DNA from 4 places in the Streptomyces sp. SP18BB07 genome. Region 1 is predicted to be linked to each of the others. Evidence: riboswitches for the same ligand, from Rfam matches in the RefSeq annotation. Region 1 holds a riboswitch; each other region holds the start of a gene.
What was found. Region 1 has a riboswitch for cyclic di-AMP ahead of PUR53_RS28230 (M23 family metallopeptidase). Riboswitches for the same ligand answer to the same signal wherever they lie in the genome.
Positions count from the first base shown of each region.

Region 2: another riboswitch for cyclic di-AMP. It lies ahead of PUR53_RS24665 (M23 family metallopeptidase); the one in region 1 lies ahead of PUR53_RS28230 (M23 family metallopeptidase).
Region 3: another riboswitch for cyclic di-AMP. It lies ahead of PUR53_RS30515 (C40 family peptidase); the one in region 1 lies ahead of PUR53_RS28230 (M23 family metallopeptidase).
Region 4: another riboswitch for cyclic di-AMP. It lies ahead of PUR53_RS03960 (transglycosylase family protein); the one in region 1 lies ahead of PUR53_RS28230 (M23 family metallopeptidase).

Region 1 covers NZ_JAQYWT010000340.1:22,028-27,148, forward strand. Annotated here, with positions in the region: gene PUR53_RS28220 (PrsW family intramembrane metalloprotease) at 13-1,350, shown strand; gene PUR53_RS28225 (aldo/keto reductase) at 1,445-2,389, opposite strand; gene PUR53_RS28230 (M23 family metallopeptidase) at 2,508-3,569, opposite strand; cyclic di-AMP (ydaO/yuaA leader) riboswitch at 3,580-3,741, opposite strand; gene PUR53_RS28235 (PP2C family protein-serine/threonine phosphatase) at 4,003-5,106, opposite strand.
Region 2 covers NZ_JAQYWT010000324.1:175,858-180,978, forward strand. Annotated here, with positions in the region: partial or broken gene PUR53_RS24655 (DUF6250 domain-containing protein) at 1-436, opposite strand, end outside; gene PUR53_RS24660 (rhamnogalacturonan lyase family protein) at 484-2,355, opposite strand; gene PUR53_RS24665 (M23 family metallopeptidase) at 2,588-3,604, opposite strand; cyclic di-AMP (ydaO/yuaA leader) riboswitch at 3,609-3,767, opposite strand; gene PUR53_RS24670 (alpha-galactosidase) at 4,070-5,121, opposite strand, start outside.
Region 3 covers NZ_JAQYWT010000341.1:59,264-64,384, reverse strand. Annotated here, with positions in the region: gene PUR53_RS30540 (8-amino-7-oxononanoate synthase) at 1-643, shown strand, start outside; gene PUR53_RS30535 (DUF397 domain-containing protein) at 701-925, opposite strand; gene PUR53_RS30530 (helix-turn-helix domain-containing protein) at 935-1,795, opposite strand; gene PUR53_RS30525 (ATP-binding protein) at 2,043-2,501, shown strand; gene PUR53_RS30520 (DUF6328 family protein) at 2,473-3,021, opposite strand; gene PUR53_RS30515 (C40 family peptidase) at 3,099-3,572, opposite strand; cyclic di-AMP (ydaO/yuaA leader) riboswitch at 3,576-3,746, opposite strand; gene PUR53_RS30510 (hypothetical protein) at 4,129-4,446, opposite strand; gene PUR53_RS30505 (ATP-dependent Clp protease proteolytic subunit) at 4,454-5,095, opposite strand.
Region 4 covers NZ_JAQYWT010000215.1:95,841-100,961, reverse strand. Annotated here, with positions in the region: gene PUR53_RS03970 (FtsB family cell division protein) at 1-226, opposite strand, end outside; gene eno (phosphopyruvate hydratase) at 356-1,636, opposite strand; gene PUR53_RS03960 (transglycosylase family protein) at 2,006-2,698, opposite strand; cyclic di-AMP (ydaO/yuaA leader) riboswitch at 2,703-2,902, opposite strand; gene PUR53_RS03955 (transglycosylase family protein) at 3,085-4,143, opposite strand; gene PUR53_RS03950 (RNA-guided endonuclease InsQ/TnpB family protein) at 4,375-5,121, opposite strand, start outside.

The sequences.
Region 1 (5,121 bases):
AGGGTCAATGCAATGGCCACCAGTTCCCCCTACCCGACGCACCCCAGCGGCCCCACCGGTGGGTATGTGTTCAGGCCCACGCGCTGGTGGCAGCGGAAGGGCGTCAGATACGGGGCGCTGATAGGGCTGCTCGCGGTCTCCGGGCTCGTCATCCTCGCGCTCGTCCGGGAACAGACCGGCACGGAGGGCTTTCTCGTCGGGCTGGGGCTCGCGGTGCTGCCCGTGCCGCTGCTCATGGCGGCGTTCCGGTGGCTGGACCGGGTGGAGCCCGGGCCCTGGCGGAACCAGGTGTTCGCGTTCGCCTGGGGGGCGTGTGCGGCGGCGCTGATAGCCATCGTGGCGAACAGCTTCGCGACGCGGTGGATAGCGACGGCCACGGCCGATCCCTCGCACGCCGACACCCTGGGTGCCACCGTCATAGCTCCCGTGGTCGAGGAGACCGCCAAGGCCGCCGCCGTCCTACTCGTGTTCCTGTTCAGGAGACGGGACTTCACCGGGGTCGTGGACGGGGTGGTGATCGCGGGCTTCACCGCGACGGGCTTCGCCTTCACCGAGAACATCCTGTACCTGGGGACCGCCTTCGGGACGGACCAGCTCAGCGGGGGGAGCGGCCTCGCGTCGGTCACCGCGGCCACGTTCTTCGTCCGGGTGATCATGTCGCCGTTCGCGCATCCCCTGTTCACCGTGTTGACGGGGATCGGGTTCGGGGTGGCGGCGTTCTCCGCGGAGTGGCAGCGCGGGCGGCGGGTGCTGGTGCCCGTGGGTGGGTTACTGCTCGCCATGGGGATGCACTCGGTCTGGAACGGGTCGGCGACGTTCGGGGAGTACGGGTTCTTCGCGGTGTACGCGGCGTTCATGGTGCCGGCGTTCGGATTGCTGACGTGGTGGGTGATCTGGGCTCGGCAGCGGGAGTTGCGGACCGTGCGGGAGGGGTTGCCGGCGTACGCGGCGGCGGGGTGGCTCACGCCGGTCGAGCCGTATGTCCTGGGGTCGATGCGGGGTCGGCGGGTGGCGCGGGAGTACGCGGCGCACCACTTCGGGAAGGCGGGGGCCCGTTCGATCGCGGAGTACGAGGTGTACGCGACGAAGCTGGCCTTCCATCGGTATCGGGGGTTGCGGGGGCGGGCGGGGAGTGACTTCGCGCTGCGGGAGCGGGAGTTGCTGTTCGAGCTGTGGCGTAGGCGGGAGTTGGCTCGGCCGGCCATGGCGTATGCGGGGCGGGAGGTCGGGGCGAAGTACGGCTACGGGGGCGGGTCCGGGTACGGGTCTGGGGCGTTCGGGGCGGCCTACTTGCAGCCCGTGAGCTATGGGGTGGCGTCGTATCCCGCGTACAACCCCTATCGGTACTAGCGCTTCGCGTGTCGGCGGGGGCGGGCGGGCGAGCGAGCGTCCGTGGGGCCCCTTCGCATTCACTCGCTCCGCGCCCGGTGCGGGTTCGTACGGCCTACGACGAGGCCTCGGTCAGGTGGGTCAGTTCCTCGGGGGTGAGGGTGAGGTCGGCTACGGCAAGGAGCGCGGGGAGTTGGTCCAGGGAGCGGGCTGAGGCGATCGGGGCCGCGACGGTCGGCTGGGCTGCCAGCCAGGCGAGGGCGACGGTGGCGTGGGCGGCGCCGCGGGACTCGGCGATGTCGTCGAGGGCGGCGAGGACACGGGGGCCGGCCGGGGTGTCGAGGTAGGCGCCGGCTCCCTCGGCCCGGGGGCTGTCGACCGTCGTGCCGGGGCGGTACTTGCCCGTGAGGAAGCCCTTGGCGAGGGCGAAGTACGGGACGGCGGAGAGGCCGGAGTCGGCGGCGACGGCCTGGAGCGGGCCCTCGTAGGTGTCCCGGGAGACCAGGTTGTAGTGGGGCTGGAGCGCCACGTAGCGCGCCAGGCCCTCGGCGGCCGCGAAGTCCAGGGAGGCCCGCAGGCGTTCCGGGGTGATGTTGGAGGCGGCTGTCGCGCGGACCTTGCCGGCCTTCACCAGGTCGTCGAGGGCGGTGACGATCTCCTCGACGGGGACCTCGGGCTTGTCGAAGTGGGTGTAGTAGAGGTCGATGTGGTCCGTACCGAGGCGGGCCAGGGACGCGTCGGCGGCGGCCTTGATGTTGGCCGCCGTCAGGCCCTGGTACTCGGGGTGCTGGCTCACCTTGGTCGCGATGACCACGTCGTCGCGGTTGCCCCGGGACCTGACCCACTTGCCGATGATCCGCTCGGACTCGCCGCCCTCGTTGCCCTCGACCCAGGACGAGTACGAGTCCGCCGTGTCGATGAAGTTGCCGCCGGCCGCCGTGTAGGCGTCGAGGACGGCGTAGGACTGTGCCTCGTCCGCCGTCCAGCCGAAGACGTTGCCGCCGAGGGCGAGCGGGAAGACCTCGATGTCGGACGTGCCGAGCCTGCGAAGAGAAGTCATGTCCGACGTCAACCAGCGGACCGGAGGCCCGCATTCCCCATCGACACCGAGGCAGGACGAACGCCGCGTGGGCCCGGGGGCTCACGCGGCGTCGCGGTGCAGTGCGGGTGGCGGCGGGCTACGGGGTCAGGCCCTTGCTGCGGAGCCAGGCCGCCGGGTCGATGCCGCTGCTGGAGCCGCCGGGGTGGACCTCCATGTGGAGGTGGGCGCCCGTGACGTTGCCGGTGGCGCCGACGCGGCCGATGACATCGCCGGTGGCGACCTTCTGGCCGACGCTGACGCCGATGGAGGACTGGTGGGCGTACCAGATCTCGGTGCCGTCATCGAGGGTGAGGACGGTCTTGTAGCCGTAGGAGCCCTCGTAGCCGGCCTGCGTGATGGTGCCGCTGTGGACGGCCTTGATGAGGGTGCCGGTGGGGGCCGCGAAGTCGAGGCCGGTGTGGTAGCCGGAGGACCAGTACGGGCCGGCCTGACCGAAGGTGGAGGTGAGGGTGTACGAGGAGGTGGGGAGGGCGAACTGCTTGGCCAGGGCGGCGAGGCGTTCGGCTTCCTTCTTCTCCGCGGCCTCCTCCTCCGCCTTCTTCTTGGCGGCGGCCTCCTTGGCCTCGGCTTCCTTCTTCTCCTGGGCGGCCTGCTCGGCGGCCTTGTCCGCGGCGGCGGTCTGCGCGGCCTCGGCGGCGGCCTTGTCGAAGGCGTCCTGCTGGGACTCGGCCTGCGCCATGATGCGGGCGCGCAGCGCCTCGCCGGCGTCCGCGGTGCCCTGTTCGGTCTCGGCGGCGGTCAGACCGGCGCTGCTGAGCGGGGTCCTGGAGGCCTCGGGCTCCGGCTCGTCGGCCTCGTCCTCGAAGACCGAGCCGACGTTCGGCATGTCGGGCATGGATATGGAGACCGGGGCCTTGCCGGACTGCGCGCTGGCCATCCCGGCACCGCTGACGGCGGCTATGACACCGACGCCGAGCACCGTGGAGCTACGGGCAAGTCCGTTACGGGCGAGTACGCCGCTCTTCTTGGCGACGCGGTGCCGACCGCGAACGGGGCGCAGGGTGTCCTCGCTGGGGTTCCACTCCTGCCAGGGGCCCTCGTCGTCGCTGTTGTAGCTGCCGTAGCCGAACGTCTGGCTCTCGCCGTCGCGTTGGGTCGGCACGAACGGGGCTTCGGTCGCGGACCGGTTCGACGCCACGTAGGCGTACTCCTTCCTTCCTTCTCGCCTACCGGGTTAGCTGACGGGTTCGGAGCAGGAAGGTCTCCTACGCGCGTAAACCGGTCGTGCGTACTGCCACGGCGGTTTCCGTGCGATTCACCCCAGGGTGGTGGTTCCCCGGTTCCCTTGCGGGATTCGACGCGTGAGCACGGAGCCGTCTCTTGTGACGGCTGGGACGACCGCGCTGCGTTATCGAACGTTAATAGACGCGAGTACTCCATTCCAAGCTGTTCCGAATGATCGTTCCGGCTTTCGCGCTGGACTTTACGGGTCATGAGGGGGTGAAAACGGGCGAGTTGACCTTGACTGGTGAGTAACAGTCGGGCTGATGCGACGTCAGTTCCTATACAGAGGACGGTGGGACGAACACGCTCGGTGACATCGGCCGTCTGCCCGCGATGACACCGGCGTCTCAGGGGCGGCGGACGGCCAGGAGTGCCATGTCGTCCGTGGTGCGGTCGCCCGTGTGCCGGCGCACCTCCTCCGCGAGGGTCGTCAGCAGGGCGCGCGGGGCGGTGAAGGTACGGCCGGAGAGGCGCGCGGCCGGGTCGTAGAAGACGCCGTGCGCGTCCCGCGCCTCGGAGAGGCCGTCGGTGTAGAAGAGCAGCGTGGCTCCGGCCGGGAACCCGGTCTCCTCCGCGCGGTCGGGCCAGGTGCCCAGGTCGTCCATGCCGAGCGGCAGCGCGGGCCGCTGGGCGTCCAGGGTGCACAGCGTGCCGTCGGCGTGCAGCAGCAGGGGCGAGGGGTGGCCCCGGTTGACGATCCGGGCGCGGCCCGCGCCGTGCGGGAACTCCGCGAGCACGGCCGTCACGAACCCCTCGTACTCCACCGCCGCGTCCCGGCGCGCGGCCTCCCGCCGCGTTCCCTCCCTGGCCAGCGCCCGTTCCAGCCGCTGCGCCACCGCTTCGAGTGTCGCCTCCTGTTCGGCCGCCTCCCGGAACGCCCCGATCAGCACCGCCACCGCCGACACCGCCCCGAGCCCCTTGCCGCGCACGTCGCCCACGATCAGCCGTACGCCGTGGGGCGAGTCCTGCACCGCGTACAGATCGCCGCCGATCGACGCCCCGGCCTGCGCGGCCTCGTACCGCGCGGCGATCTCCAGCCCGCCGATCCGCTCCTGCGGCACGGGCAGCACGGCCCGCTGCGCCGCCTCGGCGATCTCCCGCGCGGTGGCGAGCCGGGCGTCGCTGCGGCGGACGAGGCGGTTGATGAGGACGGCCAGCACGGCGACGGTGGCCACCGTGGCGATCTCGGTGAGCGCGTCCACCTGGCCCGCGTCGTCGTAGTGGAGGCGTACGGCGGTGATGCCGGCCACCGACCCGACGCCGACGACCACCGTGCCGAACAGGGTGAAGAGCGGGGCCGTCACCAAGGGCGCGGCGGTGAAGAAGGGGACCGCGGTGAACTCGCGCGGGGTGAAGTGGTCGTAGAAGAGGCCGACGGCGATCAGCAGCACGGGAAGGAGGCGGGCGAGCGTACGGGCGTACGAGAACCGCCGCCCACCCGGCTCCCGCATGACCTCCGCGCCCTC
Region 2 (5,121 bases), on a different contig from region 1:
GCGCACGTCGACGGCGTTCCAGATTCAGGTGGTCGTACTCGGCGAGCGCGCCCCCGCGCGGGGTGGCGAAGAGGTCGTCGGGCGAGCGCACGTCGACGGCGTTCCAGAAGTTGTTCAGGTCGGACACCCGGTCGTTGACCCCGCCCGCGGAGACCGGCGTGGCCGTGTACTCGACGACGTACGGCCCTTCCAGCCGACGCCTGAACCAGAGGGTGGCCCCGGCCGGTACGTCGACCTCCAGCACACCGCGCGAGGCCGTGACCGTGCCGCCCCGCTCCAACTCCACGGCCCACTGCCGGAGTCCGCGGCGGAAGCCGTCGGCGGCGATCAGCCGGCCGCGGCGTCGGGACGTGGCGGCGGACGCGCTCCCGGCCGGGGCGACGGCCGCGAGGGCGGCACCGGCGGCGAGCGCTCCGAAAGCTCTACGGGTGGTCATACGACGCTCCTTCTGTCCTTCTCTCGATGGGTGGCGTTCGGGGAGGTTCAACGGGACCGGACCGCGATCGCGGGCCTCGGCACCCGGCGGGTCTCGGTGCCGAGGTAGTAGTCCGTGTACGTCGACTGGAGGTAGCCCCGGACGGTCCATCCCAGCCGGTACGCGGGGTTGTGGGCGAGCGTGTAGAGACGGGTTCCGGTCGGCTCGGTGGTGGTGTGGAGGCGGAGGGCGGTGTGGTCGGCGGTCTCGGCGAGGATCTCCTCGCGCCAGTCGCCGAGGATGTCGCCGTAGAAGGGGGTCGCGTTGCGCGCTCCGGAGACGACGCCGGCCGGATCGAAGATCCTCGTACTGGTCTCGGTCGCCGGGTCCCAGTCGGAGACGTGGGTGAAGTCCAGCAGCTCCGAGCCCTTGTCGCCGTCCCACCAGATACGGAAGTTGACGCTGGGCGTGGTCGTGGCGATCTTGCCGTCCCGGACGTTGCGGACGCCGGCCCCGGGAGCCGTGACGTCGGCGGTGGACGTCCAGTACTCGTAGCCGCGATGGCCCGGGTCGATGTCGCCGGTGCTGCCCCGGCCGACGTCGATGTCGGTGTCGTTCTCCCAGTCGGCCGGGTGTTGCCCGGTCACCAGGCGCTCGCCGGTGTCGGCGTCGTAGTAGTACCAGGGGAAGTTCGGGACGACGCCGAGCTCCGCCTGCTGGATGGCGAATCCCTCCAGTCCGGGGCGGCCGGGGTCGAGGTCGGCGATGTGGAAGCGGTCACCGTGGCCGGCACCGTCGACGACGTACCGGAGGGTGCCGTCGCCGTTCAGCACGTAGTTGCCGTCGGCGATCTCGTCCTTGCCGTCGCGGTCGACGTCGACGGTGCGGATCTGGTGGAAGCTGGTCGCGCCGCTGTCGGCGGGCACCACGTACTTCCAGCGGCGGGTCAGATCCGTGCCGTCGAAGTCCCAGGTCTGGAAGAGGACGCGGAAGGCGCCGCGCCGGGCGCCGACGCGGGTGACGAGCTTGGTGACGAGGCTCGGGTGGACCCCGTCGAGGTAGGCGATGCCGAAGTGACCGCCGGACGGGCCGTCGGCGGCGAAGTCGTCGGGCACGGGCTGCCGGTCGCGCTCGGTGCCGGTCGCGCCGTCGACGACGGAGACGAACTGCCGGGCGGGCGAGTCGGCGGTGACCTGCGCGCCGTCCGCGAAGGTCGTGCCGGCGGCCGTGTGCGTCAGCACCTCGGCGCGGCCGTCGCCGTCCAGGTCGAACACGGTCACGTTGTCGTCGTTGCGGTAGCCGCCGATCGGCGTGGATCCGCTGATCGCGGCGGGCGCCGGGTCGTTGGCGCCGTTCCCGCCGACCTGGGTGTACGAGCCGGGTCCGAGGTCGACGCGCCACAGCCGCTCGCCGGTCAGCGTGTACGCCTCCAGCAGGTCGGGCCGGTCCCTGGTCTGCGAGAGCCGGCTCACCACCAGCTCGTACCGCCCGTCCCCGTCGAGGTCGCCGGGCCAGGCGTGCTGCACGGTGTAGCCCTCCGCCGCGGCGAGCGGGATCTCGGCGTGCCCCTGACCGAGTACCAGCCCCGAACTCGGCTTTCCCTCCCGCCCGTCGACGACGGCCCGCACGCTGTACGCGCCCGTGCCGGGGCTGGTGTCCCGGTAGGTCGTCGAGCGGGTGATCGGCGCCCGGTTCAGCCGCCTGCCGCCCTTGTAGACGTTGAAGCCGATCGCGTCGCCGTGGCGCGCGTACTCCGTGCCGAGCAGCCGCCAGCTGAGGAAGGTCCCGCCGTCGGACGGTATGGCGACCAGACCCCGGTCCAGGTTCTCCACGACTCGGCGTGGTCTCTCCGCGGCATGGCCGCCGGGTGCGGAGAAGAGACCGGCGAACAGGGCGGCGGCGGTCAGGAAGACGGTTCTTCGACGTCGGGCAGTACGCACCGACACTCCTTCACAGAGACAGAAAGCGCTTACGCGGATCACTGTCCCCTCCCCTCGCGGCACTGTCGAGGTTTCGATCGGCCATGCCACACGACCGCAACACGGTGATCATGAAACGCCGAAGGCCGGCCCCTGATCACAGGGACCGGCCTTCGGCATTCGGGCGCCGGGTGCAGGTGACGTCAGCCGCCGGGGGGCGGTGCCGTCAGCCGCCGGGGCTCGAAGGGTGTCGTCAGACGCCGACGCCCTTCGAGCGGAGGTAGGCCAGCGGGTCGATGTCCGCGCCGTAGTTGGGGCTGGTGCGGATCTCGAAGTGGAGGTGCGGTCCGGTGACGTTGCCGGTCGCGCCCGAGAGGCCGATCTGCTGGCCGCCGCTCACGGACTGACCCGCGGAGACGGAGATCGAGGACAGGTGGGCGTACTGGGCGTAGTAGCCGTCGGCGAGCTTGATGACGACCTGGTTGCCGTACGCGCCGCCCCAGCCGGCGGAGACGACGGTGCCCGCGCCCACGGCCTTGAGGCTGGTCCCGGTCGGGGCCACGAAGTCGACGCCCGTGTGGTAGCCGCTGGACCACATGCTGCCGGCGGTCTTGTACGCGGTACCGACGGTCCCGCTCAGGATGGGCCGGCTGAAGCCGGAGGCGTTGGACGACGAGGACTGGCCGCTCGCCGTGGAGGTCGACACCTTGGTGTCCTTCGACTCCTGCTTCGCGGAACCGGAGGGCTTCGACGGCTGGGACGGCGCGGCCGACTCGGCGGGCTTCGAGGACTGCGACAGCTGCGGCTTGGACGAGGAGCGCGACGTCTCGCTCGACGCGGCCCGCTCACCTATCGACAGCTTCAGCCCCGGGTGGATGAGCGAGGGGTCGGAGCCGATCGCCTCCCGGTTGTCCGAGTACAGCTGCTTCCAGCCGCCCTCGACGTCCTGTTCGTCCGCGATCTTCGCGAGGTAGTCGCCGACCTTCACCGAGTAGGTCTTGGTCGCCGCCTTCTTGGTGGCGGTCTTCTCCGCCTGCGCGGCCTTCTCGGCCTGCTCGATCCGCGCGCCGACCTCGGCCGCGGCCTTCTCGGCGGCGATCGTCGTCGGCTTCTCGGAGACACCGGAGACGGTGGCGCTCGGGGTCGCGGCGTGGGCGCCGGCGGCTCCGATCAGCGGCAGCGCGAGCGCCGCGCCACCGGTGCCGGCGGCGGCGATCGAGCGGGTGAAGCGCTGGGGCTTCGGACGGCGGTGCTTACCCTTCGCGGGCATGACGAATTCCTCTCCGGCGCCTGCGAGGTGAGCTGTCGGGTGCGGACTGGAGATGTCCGGCCGTGTTTGCGCACGGCTTTACCCCTAGCCGTTCCGGAGACCGGAACAGGCGGTGATTCCTGTGGGTCCCCCGCTCCTGCCGTGGATCGGGTCGGTACGCGGCTCCGGTCGGCGGCAGGATTGGGCGTCCGTCCGGATTGACGCCGAACGTAAGCGACTTGTGCCCACAGAGACAACCATTGGGACTTCCTGTGCGTCTTCCGCACTGATCCTTACATCAATTCACCATCACGCTCCGTAATAGACCGGTCTAGGGCGCATTCCAACCTCCCTGGAAATCCGCACGAATTACGTGGACATGACGGCAACGGAATGTCACGAATATGACGCTGCTCACGCGCCTACGGCCCAGTAGGCTTTATTCCAGGTCTTGTTGGATTTACAGCTCTATTTCGGACAGAAGGCTCAAGTGCGGCGGAGTCGGATAATCGTCGCATCGAAGTCGCCGCGCAGCCCGGTCGGCAATCCGTGATGCGCCAGCACGGCACCCCGGTGCATTTCGCCCGTTTCGCGGCACTCGTAGGTCCCCGTCGGGTCCAGCCCGCGCAGTCGCAGCGGGGCGAGCGGCTCGCCGTAGTGCTGGGCCTGGAGCCAGGCGAGGACGACGACCTCGTCACCGTGGACGTACTGCACGGCGCTCAGCCCGCCCGTCGGCGGCCGCAGCCGGTACAGGTCGCCGCGCTGCACGACCGGCCGGATCTCCTTGTACAGCTCCACCCACTCCCGGGCCTCGGCCAGCTCCTCCTCGCTCCACTCGGTGAGGTCGCCGCCCACGCCGAGCACACCCGCCATGGCGCTGACGAACCGGAACCGCAGCGAGCTGACCCGCCCGTTGAGCTGGTTGTTCGGGCTGTCGGTGACCCAGGCGGCCATGGCCCGCGCCGGGTGGATCTGGCTGAAGCCGTGCTGGATGGCGAGCCGGTCGAGCGGGTCGGTGTTGTCGGAGGTCCACACCTGGTCCGTCCGCGCCATGACCCCGAGGTCGATCCGGCCGCCGCCGCCCGAGCACGACTCGAACGCGACCCCCGGGTGCGCGGCCCTGAGCCGGTCCAGCAGGGCGTAGAAGGCGTGCACGTGCTCGACCCACAGCTTCTGCGGATAGGGCTCACCGGGCCAGCCCGCGTCCGTGAAGCAGCGGTTGAAGTCCCACTTCACATAGTCGATCGGCGCGCTGGACAGGAGCGTGTCGAGCCGCTCCCAGAGGTATTCCTGGACGTCCTCACGCGCGAGATTGAGCACGAGCTGATTGCGCAGTTCCGTCCGCTTTCGACCCGGTTGGAACTGGGCCCATTCAGGGTGCGCCCGGTACAGCTCACTGTCCGGATTGACCATTTCCGGCTCGACCCAGATGCCGAACTGCATCCCGAGCGAGTGCACACGCTCGGCGAGCGGCCGCAGCCCCTTCGGGAAGCGGTCCGGATTGGGCGTCCAGTCGCCGAGGCCGGCCCGGTCGCTGG
Region 3 (5,121 bases), on a different contig from region 1:
CTCCGACACGGTGTTCTCGGTGGACGGCGACGCCGCCCCGCTGGCCTCCCTCGCGGCCGCCTGCCGCGAGTTCGGCGCCGGGCTCGTGGTGGACGACGCGCACGGGCTCGGGGTCCTCGGCGACGGCGGCCGGGGCGCGCCCCACGCGGCGGGGCTCGCGGGCGACCCCGACGTCGTCGTGACGGTCACGCTGTCGAAGTCGCTGGGCAGCCAGGGGGGTGCCGTGCTCGGCCCGGCCAAGGTCATCGACCACCTGGTCAACGCGGCCCGGACGTTCATCTTCGACACGGGCCTCGCCCCGGCGGCGACCGGCGCGGCGCTCGCCGCGCTCCGGCTGCTGCGCCGTGAGCCGGAGCGCGCCGCACGCGCCCGTGAGGTGGCGCGGGAACTGCACACACGGCTGACGGCGTCGGGCCATGAAGCGGTGCGGCCCGACGCCGCCGTGGTCTCCGTACGGGCGCCGTCGCCGGATCAGGCGGTGAGGTGGGCGGCCGACTGCCGTGCGGCGGGTCTCGCCGTCGGCTGTTTCCGCCCCCCGTCCGTGCCGGACGGCGTGTCCCGGCTGAGGCTGACCGCCCGCGCGGATCTCACACGGGGGCAGATCGACCGGGCTGTGGGGATCATCGGCGATACGCGACCGTGAGTCGGCGTCAGGGCCGTGCGTCGCCGTAAGCGGAAGTGCGAACGCCGTCGGTGGTGGTCACCGCAGCGTGGTGATGAATCCCTCCCAGGCGTCGGGGTCGAACAGCAGGGCGGGCCCCGCCGTGTTCTTCGAATCGCGTACGGCCACCAGACCGGCCCAGCGGCCGGACGCGGGACGGGCCGTCTCCACGCAGTTGTTCATTCCCGTGCTGCGACTGCTGCGCAGCCATCGCACTCCGCGTAGTGCGGTACTGGTGGGTACGTTCCGAGGCAGTGCGGACATGGTGCCTCCTTACGCGCCGGCGGCTAGCCCGGCGATGTAATCCAACGAGTCCTCGGGCGAAAGGGCGTGGATCTGAAGGGCGTTGAAGGCCTCGACATACGCCTTGAGGTCTTCTTTCCGTTCGAGGTAGAGGCTACTCGTCAAGTGGTCGAGAACAACCACGTCCAGATCGGAAGTGCTCCTAAATGAGAAAATTACGAAAGGGCCCGTGACGCCGATGTGCGCCCCGGCAGTGAACGGCAGCACCTGCAGTCGCACCTGGGGAAGCCGGGCCGCCTCGACCAGCCGGCCCAGCTGCCGGGCCATGATCTCGGGACCGCCCACCTCACGTCGCAGAACGCCCTCGTCGAGCACGGCACTCAGCTTCAGCGGCGGGTTCCCGCGCAGCACCTCCTGCCGCGCCAGCCGCACTTCCACGAGCGCGTCGAGTTTGTCGTCTTCCAGCCCCTCCACCGCGGCCCGGGTCACCGCCCGCGCGTACTCGGGGATCTGCAGCAGACCCGGCACCACCGAGGTCTCCAGCGTCCGCATCCCCCCGGCCTGCGACTCCAGGCTGATGAAGTCCCGGTACGTCGGCGGCAGTACGCCCCGGTAGGCGTGCCACCAGTTGTGCCGCCCGCCACCGTCCTCGGAGCCCGCGAGCGCCAAAAGCAGCTCCCGTAACTCGGTGTCGGCGACCCCGTACGCGTCCAGCAGCTTGCGCACGTCCGCGGGCTTCACGCCGCTGGCGCCCGTCTCGATCCGGCTCACCTTGGACTGGTGCCAGCCCACCCGATGGGCCGCCTCGATACTGGTGAGCGCGGAACGGGTGCGCAGGACACGCAACTCGGCACCGAGCTTGCGGCGGCGCACCGCCGGACCGTACTGCATGGGATTCTCCTTCCGCCCGGCGCGCGAAGTCGGGGTGACGACAGAGGATGGACGAAACCCTCACCCAAATACGGTCGGCCGTCGGATAGTTCACCGCTTCGAGCGACAGATATATGCATATCTTGGTGGATCGCCACCCGTGACAGCCCAGGTAGTGGCAGTCTGGCGCGAAGCACCAGTCCGGGACCGTAGTCGAACCATCCGCTCCCTGTCGGACACCGGTCCCGTGGGAAAGGGACGCCTCGCCATGGCAGATCACCTGGAAGCATCCGTCACTCTGCCGAGCGATCCCGCCTCGGTGTCCACGGCCCGGAACTACGTCGCCGGCGTGCTCGCCGAATGGGGCCTGCCGGGCGACACCGACGTCGCCGACACCGTGCGCCTGATCGTGTCCGAACTCGCCACCAACGCCGTCCAGCACACCCTCGGTCAGTCGCCCACCTTCACCGTGGACCTCGCCCTCGACCGGGACGAGCGCCTGCGCATCGGCGTCACCGACAGCCATCCACGCTTCCCGAAACGGCTGCCGGCCGCCGTCCAGCAGGACAACGGCCGGGGCATGGTCATCATCCGCTGGCTGACCGCCGAGTGCGGCGGCAGGCTCAGCGTCAGACCCACACGGGAGGGCGGAAAAACGGTGGCGATCGAACTGCCGTGGACGGTCCCGGTGCGGCCGGTCAGCGCGGGCGGTCCGCAGGAACCCTGACGGGGCCCTCGTCCGTGGCCGACCGTGCCGACGAGTCGGCGTGGTCGGAGAAGCGGACCACCAGTTTCGGGAGCGCGGCCCACAGGAGCAGGCAGACGAGGAAGGTGCCGGCCCCGGCGGCCATCCCGGCCTTCCGGCCGAGCGTCACGTCCACGACGAGCAGGACGGAGCCGGTGAAGGCCGGCATCAGCACGATCAGGCCCGCGGTGGCCAGCCGGGACGACACCTGGACGATGAGGGGCTTGGCGTTCTGCTGGAAGAGCGAGCGGTGCAGGGCGGCCGGGGCGGTGAAGAGCGTCGCCGCGAGGACCGCGAGCAGCAGGGTGACGACGTAGGTGGCGCGCTGGAAGGAGTCCAGGTCCGGGAAGCGCGGGGTGAAGGCCAACGTCAACAGGAACGCGAAGAGGATCTGCACCCCGGTCTGGGTGACGCGCAACTCCTGGAGCAGTTCGGAGAAATTGCGGTCGGCGCGTTCGAGGGGGGTCTCGTTGCGTGCGGGACGGGTGCGTTCGTCGGCCATGGTCGAACGGGTATCCAAAACCGCCGGTCGCACGCCCGTCGGGGGCGGCGGAGAGCTCCGCCGCCCCCGACGGTGGGTCAGCGGACCCGGCCGTACCAGACGTTCTTCGTCCACAGCTTCTGCAGCCGGACGACGTCACCCGTCTTCGGCGAGTGCCAGATCTTTCCCTTCCCCGCGTAGATACCGACGTGGTAGACGTTCGAGCCCGAGTGGAAGAAGACGAGGTCTCCGAGCTTGCGGCTGCTCGCGGAGATGTGCTTCGTCTTGTTGTACTGCTGCTGAGCAGTACGGGGCAGCTTCTTGCCCGCCTTCTTGAACGAGTAGAGCGTCAGCCCTGAGCAGTCGAACCTGCTCGGGCCCACGGCGCCGTACTTGTAAGGGGAGCCCTTCTTGGAAGCCGCGACCTTGAGTGCCTTCGACGCCACCGTGGCGGCCTCGGCGCCGGATGCGGCGCCCGGGACCACGATGCTGCCGCTGACAGCGGCGATGGTCAGAGCCGAGGCCGTGCCGGCCCGGGTCAACAGCGACGGGACACGATTCAGCGCAGTCATGCGCAACCCTTCGTCAGCCGCCTGTGAAGGATGACCTGTCGGATTCGGGCTGGCGAAGTTGCCCGGCCGCTGACGCGGCTTCACCCCAAGGGCTGCTCGGCGCGGTCATGGCGTGACCGTTCCGGCGACCCGTCGTGCTTGGGTCCTCCACTCCTGCCGATGCACTTCTGTCGACCGGTCATCCGGGCGGCGGCAGGACTCGGCGTCCACCCGGATCGCCCCGCCGCTGTGGCGGGGGCTTGTCGTCAGGAAGGGATCTTGGCGCACAGAAGTCCGAAAATCCCAACGGAACCGGGGATTTGTGGTCTTACTCACCACTCGCCCGTTCGGGTGGACAGACCATTTTCAGCGGTTGTGTCCAGCCGGTCGAGGAGGTCCGCACCAGCACCGGAATGACATATTCCGGCCCGGTACCAGGCATGTTGCGCAACTTCACAGGTCCTCACGACGTATGGGCCGATGGGTCGATCGCAGTAGGCCGTCCGGACGGCACGAAACCTGGACCGGACGCCCCGTCAGTAGTACGGCGAGCGACCCGGGATCGGTTCAGGCGCGTTCAGGCGGGTGAGTCCTCCGGCTCCGGCGGCAGCGCCACCCGGCCCGCCCGTCGCTCGCCGTCCAGGACCCGAAGGGCGCGCGCGAGCGTCGGGGCGTGGACTTCGTTCTCCCCGCGCCTGTGCATCAGTTCGAGCGCATCGCGCAGGGCGGCCGCCTTGGCGACGAGCGCCTGCGCCGCGCGCAACCCGCGATATGTGTCACCCGGCCGGGCCGGATTGATCCGGCCGAGCAGATCGACCACATCCAGGTAACGGTCGATCAGCTCGGCCTCGGCGCGGGTGAGCGCGGGCAACGGCGGGAGTTCGGGTGGGAGCATCCGCGGCTCACCTCGCGCCGGGGAGCGTGCCCGAGGTCCTGCGGCCCGGAATCACCCGATCGGCCAGGCCGTACTCGACCGCCGCCTCCGCGTCGAGGAACGTGTCCCGCTCGATGTCCGCGCTGATCCGCTCCGGGCTCTGGCCGGTGTGCCGGACGAGCATCTCCTCCAGCCTCCGGCGGTTGCGCGTCAGCTCCTCGGCCTGGATGGCCAGATCGCTGGCCTGCCCCTCGATCCGGTCGGCCACCGCCGGCTGGTGGATCAGCACCCGCGCGCCCGGCAGCATGAACCGCTTCCCCGGCGTGCCCGCCGCGAGCAGCGCCGCGGCGGCCGAACCCGCCTGTCCCAGACAGACGGTCTCCACGTCGCAGGTGACGAAGCGGATGGTGTCGTAGAGGGCCGTCATCGCGCTGAACGAGCCGCCGGGCGAGTTGATGTACAGCGAGATGTCGCGGTCCGGTGCCTGGTGCTCCAGGTGCATGAACTGCGCCGTCACGTCGTTCGCCGACGTGTCGTCGATCTGCGTCCCGAGGAACACGATCCGTTCTTCCAGCAACTTCGCATACGGATCCATCGTTCGGTGACCCGCACTGGTGCGCTCGGTGAACTCGGGCAGCACGTGACGGGCCGACGGTCGGTTCGCGGGCATGAGACACGCCTCCTCTGATCGACTTC
Region 4 (5,121 bases), on a different contig from region 1:
CGGCGATCTCGGCGCGCTGGGAGACGTACTGCCTTATGGGATAGGCGAGCGCCACGATCATCGAGCAGAGGACGAGGGCGAGCAGCGCCGCCCGGCCGGTCAGCCGGGAGCGGCGGACCTGGCGCTTGGCCTGGGAACGGTAGACCCGGGCGGCCGTCTGCTCACCGAGCACCTTCAGCCGGGTCGCGGTGGAGAAACGGTCCCGGTCCCGGTCCTTCACGGCCATGTCCCGCGTCCCCTTCCGCTGCTGCCTTCTCCCGCGCATGCGCGTACGTCCCCGCACACGGTACGGGACCGGTACGGGGACGTACGTACGACTGGCTCGGGCTTGACCCTCAACGGGTCAGCCGGCGGCTCAGCCCTTGAAGCGCGGGAACGCGCTGCGGCCGGCGTAGACCGCGGCGTCGTCGAGGATCTCCTCGATGCGCAGCAGCTGGTTGTACTTGGCGACGCGGTCCGAGCGGGCCGGGGCGCCGGTCTTGATCTGACCGCAGTTCACGGCGACGGCGAGGTCGGCGATGGTGACGTCCTCGGTCTCGCCGGAGCGGTGGGACATCATGCACTTGAAGCCGTTGCGCTGGGCCAGCTCGACGGCGTCCAGGGTCTCGGTCAGCGAACCGATCTGGTTCACCTTGACGAGCAGGGCGTTGGCGGAGCCCTCCTCGATGCCGCGGGCGAGACGCTCGGGGTTGGTGACGAAGAGGTCGTCGCCGACGATCTGGACCTTGTCGCCCAGCTTCTCGGTGATGGTCTTCCAGCCGGCCCAGTCGTCCTCGAACAGCGGGTCCTCGATGGAGACGAGCGGGTACGACGCGACGAGGTCGGCGTAGTACTCCGTCATCTCGGCGGCGGAGCGCTCCTTGCCCTCGAAGGTGTAGACGCCGTCCTTGTAGAACTCGGAGGCGGCGACGTCCAGCGCGAGGGCGATCTGCTCGCCGGGGGTGTAACCGGCCTCCTTGATGGCCTCGAGGATGAGGTCGAGGGCGGCGCGGTTGGACTCCAGGTTCGGGGCGAAGCCGCCCTCGTCGCCGAGGCCGGTGGACAGGCCCTTGGTCTTCAGCACCTTCTTGAGGGTGTGGTAGACCTCGGCACCCCAGCGCAGCGCCTCGGAGAAGGACTCCGCGCCGATGGGGGCGATCATGAACTCCTGGATGTCCACGTTGGAGTCGGCGTGCGAGCCGCCGTTCAGGATGTTCATCATCGGAACGGGCAGCAGGTGCGCGTTCGGGCCGCCCAGGTAGCGGAAGAGCGGCAGGTCGCTGGCCTCGGAGGCGGCGTGGGCGACGGCGAGGGAGACGCCGAGGATGGCGTTGGCGCCGAGCGAGCCCTTGTTGTCGGTGGCGTCCAGGTCGAACATCGCCTGGTCGATCAGGCGCTGCTCGGTGGCGTCGTAGCCGACGAGCTCCGGGCCGATCTGCTCGATCACGGCGAGGACGGCCTTCTCGACGCCCTTGCCGAGGTAGCGGTTGGGGTCGCCGTCACGGAGCTCGATGGCCTCGAAGGCACCGGTGGAGGCGCCGGACGGAACGGCGGCACGACCCGTGCTGCCGTCGTCGAGGCCGACCTCGACCTCGACGGTGGGGTTGCCTCGCGAGTCGAGGATTTCCCGGGCTACGACGACGTCGATGGACGGCACGAGCATCTCCTTCATGGGATGTGACGCGGAAGTGCGGGGCCCGCGGGCCTTGCGACTAGAGCCTAACCGCCCCGGGCTCGTCGGCAGCCGACCGACCGTCCCGTGGACAGAGAGACCGTACCTATTGTTCCAGCTCGGAACAAAGGGGGGTGGGCCGGAAAGTGAACAGAAGGAAGGGGCGGGCATGAAAAAGCCCCGCCCCGGTGCGTACGGGGGAATGCGCACCGGGGCGGGGAGCCCGTGGGGACGGGGGGACGGCCCTCACGGGGTCTTCACTATGGAGGACACGGATGTGAGCGGGCTGTGGTTCAGCTGGGGAGCGGCCGGATTCTTCGGCCCAGCCTGACCCGTCCCCACGGCTGTGACGGGTCAGCTCAGGTGGAGCTGCTGACCCGGGTAGATGAAGTCGGCGTCGTCGATGATGTCCTTGTTCAGCTCGAAGAGCTTCTCCCAGCCACCCTTGACGTTCTTCTTCGCGGCGATGGCGCTGAGGGTGTCGCCGGTGACGACCTTGTACTCGCCGTCGCCCTTCTTGACCTTCTTGCCGGTCGGGGTCTCGACGGTGGCGCGCTCGGAGGAGCGGGAGGCGCGGGTGTCCTCGGTGCTCTTCTTGGTGCTCTCCTGCGTGCTCTGCTGCGAGGAGCCGGAGTTCGAGGAGCCGGAGGAGGCGGCGGCGCCGTTGTACGCGGCGCCGGACAGGCCCTTGCCGCAGACCGGCCAGGCACCCTTGCCCTGGCCCGCGAGGACCTTCTCGGCGATCTCGATCTGCTGCGCCTTGGTGGCCTGGTCGGCGGTGGAGGCGTACTTCGTGCCGCCGTACCCGGCCCAGGTGGAAGCCGAGAACTGCAGACCGCCGTAGTAGCCGTTGCCGGTGTTGATGGACCAGTTGCCGCCGGACTCGCACTGGGCGACGGCGTCCCACTCGGAGGCGGTGGCGGCGGAGGCGCTGCCGGCGGCCATCAGCGGAGCGGCGACCGCCGCGGCGCCGGTGACACCGGCGACGGCGATGGCGCGAGCGGCCTTGGACGGACGACGGTGCTTGCCCTTGCTGGAAAACAGCATGGAGAGATCCCCTCACCGACGCCTGCGAGGTGAGCTGTCGGGTTCGGGCCGGTTGAGTTGCCCGGCCGCGCTCGTGCGCCTCTCGGCTCACTTCGCGCGGCTTCACCCCGAGCCGGTTCCGGACGTGCGCCCCCGAAGGGCCGCAACCACCGGACCCGGCACTTACCTTGGGTCCCCCGCTCCTGCCTACGGCGCTTGACGCGACGACTGTTCCTTGCGGCCGTTGGCAGGATTCGGCGTACCGACCGCAGGGGCCCGCTGTGGCGAGCGGTCACGACCGTAAACACGTGATTGCCCGGATTTCAAAGACGATCAGGGGGTCTGTGATTCATCTCCCACCTAGATCAAAACGGGCATTCAGGGGCGAACAGTGACCCGAACTGTCGCTACTTTTCGCCCGTTTCGGCACCGACTTCGAGGGTCTGACCGGGAAGGATAAGGTCCGGGTCAGTTCCGACCGTGCCCTCGTTCTCGGAGTAGAGCGTGCGCCACCCGCCGTCCAGGTCGAGCGAGTTCGCGATCCGCGTCAGACTGTCGCCCGCGCGGACGGTGTAGGCGCCGTCCACACCCTCGCGCGCCGCGTCGCCGCCACGGGAGGCGTGACGGCCGGAGGGGGTGGAGTCGGCGCGGGAGTCGTCGGCCGCGTCCGCGTCGGCCTCCGTGCCCGCGGCGGCGCTCTCGTCGGCGCTGGCGCCGCGGTGACGACCGGTGCCGGTCTCGCTCTCGCCGTCCGAAGAGTCGTCGCTCTGCGATGAATTGTCCGACTTGGGTGACTTCGTGGCCTCGGGGCTCGCGGACCCGTCCGAGTCACTCGAGTCGCCCGAGTCGGCATCGGACCCCGAGCCGGTCTTGGCTTTGGTGGACCCGTCGAAGACATCGGAGGTCGAGTCGCCGGGCGCGCCGGAGTCGCCCGAGTCGCCGGACTTGGCCGAGTCGGCCCCGCCGGTCGAAGTGGAGGAATCCGACGAACCGGATGAATCGGATGAGCTGGACGAGTCTGACGAGCCGGATGAACTGCCCGCCTTCGTCGAGTCGTCCGCGACGCCCGTGTCCACGTCGGCGGAACCGGAGTCACCGCCGAGGTTGTGGAGCAGGCCGCAGGTGGACCAGACGCCGACGCCCTGGTCGGCGAGCACCTTCTCGGCGACGGCTATCTGCTGCGAACGGCTGGCCTGGTCGGCGGTCGTGGCGTAGTCGAGGCCGCCGTACTTCTCCCAGTTCGCCTGGGTGAGCTGGAGGCCGCCGTAGCGCCCGTTCCCGGTGTCCGCGCTCCAGGAGCCACCGCTCTCGCACTCCGCCACCTGGTCCCAGGTGGTTCCGCTGGCCGCGCTCGCGCCGGTGGCGCCGAGCAGGGGGATCGCGATGGCCGAGCCTGTCACTCCGGCCGCGACGAGGAGGGCGGGTGCCTGACGGGGGCGACGGTGACGACCGTTCCCGGAGAGCATGCGGTTGCCTTTCACACGACAGCAGTGACCGGTGTGAAGGATGTAATGACCCCTTCGCACTGACGTGTGAACGTAGTCGTAGACGATCGTTTATAACAAGTCGATGCAGCACAGATCACGTCATCATCTCGGCCGTGAACCATCAGGCTGCCGCATGACAGTTCACACCGCGTCGCGCTCCCGACTGCCCCCTACGACAGGACGGTCACGGGTCGCATCTCCCGCTGTCGGCTACGCCGGTGACGGGACGGGCATGGTGACGAATGCCCACGCCGAGCGTGCGCGGTTGCGCACGTTGACCCCGGCGACGACATCGGCAGGCCCAGCGAGGCCGCACCGACGACAACGGAAGTGATCCCGGTCGGGCCGGTTGGCCCGCTCGGTGTGGCCGCAGCGCGGACAACGCTGCGATGTGTAGGCCGCATCCACCTCCAGGAATGGCACCCCGGCCCGGCGGGCCTTGTATGCGAGATGCTGCCCGAGCTGGTGGAAAGGCCAGGAGGAGAGCCTGTCCCGCTGGTCGCCTCGTGGCCGTACCCGCTCGCGAATGCCGCCGAGTGCTTCGACAGCGATGCCGCGACCAGTGCGTTGGGCGACGGACACGATCTCCTTACTGATCCGATGGTTCACGTGAGTGGTATGGCGCTTCTCCTTCTGCCTGCGGCAAGCCAGGCGCCGCCGGGCCGATCGGGTGTTCTTCTGCTGCAACTCAGCGCGCTTGCATGCCTGCCAACGTCGATAGCGAGTCAAGCCGCGCCCTTGATGGTTGGCGCCGTCGGAGGTAGTGGCCAGGTTCACGATGCCCCGATCCACCCCGATCCAGTCGGCTGGCTCGTAAACGTCCGGCTCGGAAATCTCGCAGGTAGCGATGAGGAACCACTTGCCACCCCGCTGGACCAGGTCGCTCTCACCCTTGCGATGCGCCATGAGCATCTTGAGCTGGTCGGGCAAGCAGGCGAAACGGATGCCCTTCATCCG